3 regions of the Streptomyces sp. NPDC051322 genome follow, and region 2 is predicted to be linked to each of the others. Evidence: riboswitches for the same ligand, from Rfam matches in the RefSeq annotation. Region 2 holds a riboswitch; each other region holds the start of a gene.

Region 1 (2,194 bases), 510 kb from region 2:
CGGCCCAGCCGGCCCAGCGCCGAGGAGGCTGCGGTGCTCAGGCCGCCGGCGGTCGCGCTGTGCCGCACGTAACGAACGATCCGCTCCACGGCGGTCATCAGCTCTTCCGGGGATACCTCGGACGCCTTGAGGGTCCGAGAGTCCATAACCCGCTTATGCATAGGCTCATTGTGCATATAGATGTAGGCAGAATCAATACCCCGGTGGCGAGCGCTACTCCTGCGCGCACCGCCCCAGCAGGTCGGCCACCGCGCCGTCGACGACGCGGTAACGGACCACCCGGCCGTCCTTGTCGCCCGCCACCACGCCCGCAGCCCGGAGGAGGCGCAGGGCCTGCGAGACGGCCGGGTCCTTCATGCCGGTGGCGACCGCGAGGTCGGAAACGGCGATGGGGCCCGCCCGGTGCACTGCGATCAGCAGGGCGAGCCGGCCGGGGTCGGCCAGCAGGGAGAAGCGGTCGGCCCAGGAGCGGACGTGTTCAGGCTCTCCGATGGCGGCGATGGCGTCACAGACCCGGTGGTCGTCGATGATGCGGTGGCCGGCGCGCTCGGCGGGAACGAGGTGCATGCGGTGATCCTTGCACGTCGAGCTCTGTGATCTTCGGCACCTGCGCAACTGTGCAGGCTTGCAAGCGTTGTTGCCGACAACCTAGGGTGGGCCGGGTCGTGGTGTTCGGGAAGACCGGTGACAGGCCCTCAAAAGCCTCAGACCGGAGCGGCCCTCGCCACTGTGATCGGGGAGTTCCCGGCCCATGACACCACTGGCCGCAGAGTGCGGCTGGGAAGGTGGGCCGGGGGCGAGCGTCAGCGAACCCGTAAGCCAGGAGACCGGCCACGGCATCTCACGAAGTGATCCACGAGGTGCTGGAGCGTGACCGTATGACCCTGCCCAACTCAAGCCTGCCTGACTCCGGTGTGTCCCGTGAAGGCGCGCCCCCCACCACCGCGTTCGCCTGGCGGCGCGCTGACACCCTCCGTACGGCCGGACTGCTCGGCGTGATCGCCGCCCTGCATGTGGTGGCCTTCGGCATTCTGTTGCTGCTGGTGGTGCCGCGGCACTACGAGGTCGGCTCCCAGGCGTTCGGCATCGGGCTGGGCATCACCGCCTACACGCTCGGCATGCGGCACGCGTTCGACGCGGACCACATCGCCGCGATCGACAACACCACGCGCAAGCTCATGGCCGACGGCAAGCGGCCGGTGTCCGTGGGCTTCTGGTTCGCGCTGGGGCACTCCAGCGTCGTCGTCGCGATGGCGGCCCTGGTCGCCGGGGGAGCACGCCTCGCGGGCGTGCTGGCCAATCAGGACTCGGGCACCCACCAGGCACTCGGCGCCGTCAGTACCACCATCTCCGGCTCCTTCCTGTATCTCATCGCTGCCCTGAACCTGGTGGCGTTGTTCGGCATCCTGCGGGTGTTCAGGTCGATGCGGGCGGGGCGGTTCGACGAGACGGAGCTCGAAGCGCAGCTGGATTCCCGGGGGTTCATGAACCGCGTCCTGGGCCGCTTCACCAAGTCCGTCAGCCGGCCGGGTCAGATGTATCCGCTCGGTTTCCTCTTCGGTCTCGGCTTCGACACCGCCACCGAGGTCACCCTGATGGTGATGGCCGGCAGCGGCGCCGCCGCCGGGCTGCCCTGGTACGCGATCCTGTGCCTGCCGCTGCTGTTCGCCGCGGGGATGAGCCTCTTCGACACCCTCGACGGCACGTTCATGAACTTCGCGTACCAATGGGCCTTCTCGAACCCGGTACGCAAGGTCTTCTACAACCTCGCCATCACCGGCCTGTCGATCGCCGTCGCCTTCTTCATCGGCACCATCGAGCTGGTTACCGTCCTGCACGACAAACTCGCCCTCAAGGACGCGGTGACCGACTGGATAGCCGGTCTCGACCTGGGCAACGTCGGTTACGTCATCGTGGGACTCTTCGTGGTGGTGTGGGCGGCGGCGCTGGGTTACTGGCGGATAGCCAGGGTCGAAGAACGCTGGACGGCCCGCACCGCGGACGGGGGCTGAGGGAGCGCGTCAGTCGCCACTGGGGAAACCCGCGGTCCGCCAGACGCTGCCGTCGGGCCGGACGGCCAGCGCCTCGTAACCCTCCAGCGACTCCAGCCAGCCGCGCGCGTCCTCGCCCCGGGCGAACGCGGCGGTGGCATAGGCGTCCGTCAGGGTCAGCCGGGGGCCGGTGACGGTGACGG
Region 2 (2,194 bases):
ACCTTCGCGGGTGACAAAGGAATTCAGCGACATGTTCTGCGCCTTGAAGGGCGCGACCTTGACGCCACGGCGCACCAGCCACCGGCAGATGCCGGCCGTCACCACGCTCTTCCCGGCGTCCGAGGTGGTTCCGGCGACCAGCAGCCCGCCACTCATCCGCGTACCCCTCTCACGGCATGGACGCCTCTCACCGCATGGACCTCTCTCACCGCATGGGCCTTCCCCGCCATCAGGGCCTTCCTCGCTACGAGGGCTGTCGCGAGTGCGAGCAGACCCACCCGGCGCGACAGCCGCACCGCGCGCTCGATGTCGTCCACCCCGGCCGGCCTGCCGCCACCGTTGAGCACCGCCCGGTGCTCGACCCGGCCGCCGTACGCGAGCGTCCCGCCGAGCCGTACGCCCAGCGCTCCGGCGAACGCCGCCTCCACCGGACCTGCGTTCGGGCTGGGATGGCCGGCCGCGTCCTCGCGCCAGGTGCGGGCAGCGCCGCGCGGGTTCCCGCCGGCCAGCACCGCCAGTACGGCAGTCAGCCTGGCGCCCGGCCAGCCGGCCAGATCGTCGAGCCGGGCCGAGGCCCAGCCGTACCGCAGATACCGCGGCGAGCGGTGGCCGACCATCGCGTCGAGGGTGTTCACCGCGCGGAAGCCCACCAGGCCGGGCACCCCGCACAGGGCGCCCCAGACCAGCGCACCCACCACGGCGTCCGAGGTGTTCTCTGCGACGGATTCCACCACGGCGCGCGCCAGTTGCGGAGAGTCCAGCGCGTGCGGGTCCCGGCCGCACAGGTGCGGCAGTCGTTCCCTGGCCGCTTCGATGTCGCCCGCTGCCAGCGCGGCGCCGACCGTACGCGCCTCCCGGCCCAGCGAGGTGCCGCCGACAACCGTCCAGGTGGCGGCGGCGGTCAGCGCGATTCCGGCCCCGGCGCGGCCGCGCACGGCACGCCGGGCCAGCACCGCGGCGCCCACCGCGCTTCCGACGCAGACGGCGGTGTGCAGTGCGCCCCACGCCCGGTGGTCACGCCACAGGCGCCGCTCGACGGCCGCGGCGGCCCGTCCGAAAGCGGCGACCGGATGTCCGCGCCGGGGATCTCCGAGGACCAGGTCCGCGGCGATGCCGGTGGTGGCGCCGTATACGAATATCTGCTCGGCACGCATGGGTCAGCAGGCCGTTGCGCCTCGACGGGCTCTTGTGCGGGGGGTACTTCTCGTACGGGTCACAGCATCGGGCGACAGGCAGCCGCGCATGGCGATAGGTCCTCACTCAGGGTGTCCGCGCCCTGGTTCGACGGGTCCGGCGGTGAGAGTTCCTGGCTCCCGGGGGTGTGACCCCCGGTGACAGTGGCGGGACCGCGCCGGATTCGCACCGTGCTTCCTCTCCTGCCGCCGTATTGGCCCCGGCAGTCCACCACGCGCCGAGAACAACCGTCAACTCGCCTTGACCTGCGAGGAGGCGACGTGGACGAGGCGACGTGTCCGAACGGCGGTCAGCCGACGATGAGGTAAATCCCGTAGGCGACGGCGGCCGTGCAGAGAGCGAAGCAGGCGTACGCCCCGGCGCGTGCGGCGGGCGCAGGGGCCGTACCGCCGGCGCCGTCCGGTGCCGACTTCCTGGCAAGGCCCACGACGCCGAGGGTGAACAGACCCACCAGTCCGACGGTGGCCACCAGACTGACGCCGAAAACGGTGCCGAGAGCTGCCCAGTCGATGTTCATGATTGCAGTGTCCTCTGCTTCAGACCGCGGCCGGTCGGGTGGGTTCCGGTGCGCCGTCCGGGGCGGGAATGGTGGCCCGGAGAGCCTCGGCCGTCAGCCCGGCCGGCGGCGGGCTGACCGCCGCGAGGGCGGCGGTGACGACATCCACGGGCTCGACGGGCTCATCAGGCGTGACGCTGTGCTGGTCGACGGGCTTGCGCCGGGACAGCGACCAGATGACGCCGGAGCCGGCGACCAGCAGGACCGCCACGGCGCCGACGCCCCACGGGCCGTGGCCGGTCAGATACTCCGCACCGGCGGCGACGAGTGCGGCGGCCGGCAGGGTCAGAACCCAGGCGATGCACATCCGGCTCGCGGTGGACCAGCGGACCACGCCGCCCTTGCGTCCGACGCCGGCGCCCATCACGGAGCCGGAGCAGACCTGCGTGGTGGAGAGCGAGAAGCCGAGATGCGAGGACGCGAGGATCACGGTCGCCGCGCCGG
Region 3 (2,194 bases), on a different contig from region 2:
GCGGTGCGGTTCGAGGCGTCCTTGAAGGTCATCCAGCCGTTGCCGGTCTGCGCCAGAGTGCGCATCATCCGTCCGTACAGCTCCCGGGCGGGGATGGTGCGCCGGGCGAGACCCGCCGCCTCCGCCTCGCGGTACGCCGCGTCGAACGCGTCGCCCCACAGGTCGGCCAGTTCGGGGACGTCGACGGGGGAGAAGAGCGACCAGTCGCCGTCCGCGTCGACCCGGCGCATGAACTCGTCGGGGATCCAGTGCGCCAGGTTCAGATTGTGCGTACGCCGCGCCTCCTCGCCGGTGTTGTCGCGCAGCTCCAGGAACTCCTCGATGTCCGCGTGCCACGTCTCGAGGTAGACGCAGGCCGCCCCCTTGCGCCGGCCGCCCTGGTTGACGGCGGCGACCGACGAGTCGAGGGTGCGCAGGAAGGGGACGATGCCGTTGGAGTGGCCGTTGGTGCCGCGGATGAGCGAACCCCGGGAACGGATCCGGGAGTACGAGAGGCCGATGCCGCCGGCGTGCTTCGAGAGTCTGGCGACCTCGTGATAGCGGCGGTAGATCGAGTCGAGCTCGTCCAGCGGCGAGTCGAGGAGGTAGCAGGACGACATCTGGGGGTGCCGGGTGCCGGAGTTGAAGAGGGTGGGCGATGAGGGGAGGTAGTCGAGCCGGCTCATCAGGCCGTACAGCGCGGCGACTTCGTCCACCGCGCGTTCCGACTCGTCGTCGGCCAGCCCGCAGGCCACCCGGAGCATGAAGTGCTGCGGCGTCTCGATGACGTGGCGGGTGATCGGGTGGCGCAGCAGGTAGCGGCTGTAGAGGGTGCGCAGGCCGAAGTATCCGAAGCGGTCGTCGGCGCCGGTGTCGATGAGCGCGTCGAGGCGCGCCGCGTGCCGGCGTACGAAGTCCGCTGTGCGGTCCGCGATCAGGCCCTCGCGGTGGCCGACGCCCAACGAGGCGGAGAACGACACCGCACCCTGCCCGGCCGCCTCTTCGGCGATGGACCGGGTCAGCAGCCGCGCGGCCAGCCGTGAGTAGGCCGGGTCCTCGGAGATCAGTCCCGCGGCCGCCTCGGTGGCCAGCTCCCGCAACTCCGCCTCGTCCGACCCGGCGTGGCGACCGCGCAGTGCGGCGGCGGCGACCTTGCCCGGGTCGGTGTCGGGGAGGTCCGCGGTGAGGTCGGTCAGGACCCGCAGCAGTACGGTTCCCGGGGCATCCGCCAGCTGTTCCCGGACATCGGGGGCAGGTGCGGTGGGCGCGGTGGTCACGGAGCGCTCTCCCTCGCTCGGCCGGGGCCGGCGGGAGGCGCGGGTGCGCACGGGCGCACCGCAGGGCAGCGCGCCGCACAGCATCCGCAGGCCCAACCGCGAGGCCCGGACGGTTCCCATCCGGTTCGGTCGAGCCGGATGCGCCGTCGGCAGGTCCTCGGACTCCACGGTGCGCGAAAGCGCACCGTTCACACCGTTGCGGGACAGTTCCGGATTCGCACCGGATTCCCCTGCGGCGACAGCGAGCCTGAGCATACATGTGGTGGGCGTTGGATGTGTCACCCCCCATATCTTGTGTCGCGGTGATGATCCGGGCGCTGTGTCAGAGCGTCAGGGCGTACGTCAGCAGTGGGAGGCCGGGGATCGCCTCCCGGTCTCGCTCGGGGGTCCGCAGGAAACCCAGCCCGCCGCCTATCCGAAACGCGGAGTCGGCCGAAAAGCGGAGTCAGCCGAAAGCGGAGGGGCCGTACCGCTCACCACCGGTGAGCGGTACGGCCCCTCCGCGGGCAGGCCGACGGCGTGTCAGTGACCGCCGGGCGCACCCGCCGTGGCCGGCGGGAGGTCCACCTGGACTCCGGGGTCGCCGGCGTCCGCGGTGTAGTCCTCCGGCGAGGTCTCGTCGATCCCCGCCGGCGCCTTGACGGCGTTGAGGACGAAGGTCAGGACCACCGTCACCACGACGTTCATGACGAACGCGGTGAGACCGATGTAGCCGATCTCGCCGAGACCGGGGATCTCCTTGGACGAGCCACCGAAATGGTGCTGTGTCGGGCTGGCGACGCCGTACGCGGCGAGTGTCCCGTAGACCATGCCGACCGCCCAGCCGGCCAGCAGCGCCCAGCGGTGGAACCACCGGGTGAAGAGGCCGCCGACGAGTGCGGGCATCGTCTGGAGGATCCAGATGCCGCCGAGCAACTGGAAGTTGATCGCGACCGTCT

What was found. A riboswitch is a leader RNA that binds a small molecule or an ion and turns the genes downstream of it on or off. The one in region 2 is predicted to bind cobalamin.
Region 1: it holds a riboswitch for cobalamin, as region 2 does, so the genes downstream of both, AB0436_RS02570 (HoxN/HupN/NixA family nickel/cobalt transporter) here and AB0436_RS00300 (cobalamin biosynthesis protein) in region 2, are expected to answer to the same signal.
Region 3: it holds a riboswitch for cobalamin, as region 2 does, so the genes downstream of both, AB0436_RS16735 (ribonucleoside-diphosphate reductase subunit alpha) here and AB0436_RS00300 (cobalamin biosynthesis protein) in region 2, are expected to answer to the same signal.

The regions. Positions count from the first base shown of each region.
Region 1 covers NZ_JBFBAK010000001.1:561,306-563,499, reverse strand. The annotation lists gene AB0436_RS02580 (MarR family transcriptional regulator) at 1-146, opposite strand, end outside; gene AB0436_RS02575 (metalloregulator ArsR/SmtB family transcription factor) at 214-567, opposite strand; cobalamin riboswitch at 635-851, shown strand; gene AB0436_RS02570 (HoxN/HupN/NixA family nickel/cobalt transporter) at 879-2,012, shown strand; gene AB0436_RS02565 (FAD:protein FMN transferase) at 2,022-2,194, opposite strand, start outside.
Region 2 covers NZ_JBFBAK010000001.1:51,170-53,363, reverse strand. The annotation lists gene AB0436_RS00305 (cobyric acid synthase) at 1-156, opposite strand, end outside; gene AB0436_RS00300 (cobalamin biosynthesis protein) at 153-1,154, opposite strand; cobalamin riboswitch at 1,280-1,422, opposite strand; gene AB0436_RS00295 (hypothetical protein) at 1,484-1,711, opposite strand; gene AB0436_RS00290 (inorganic phosphate transporter) at 1,731-2,194, opposite strand, start outside.
Region 3 covers NZ_JBFBAK010000006.1:296,984-299,177, forward strand. The annotation lists gene AB0436_RS16735 (ribonucleoside-diphosphate reductase subunit alpha) at 1-1,340, opposite strand, end outside; cobalamin riboswitch at 1,387-1,522, opposite strand; gene mctP (monocarboxylate uptake permease MctP) at 1,779-2,194, opposite strand, start outside.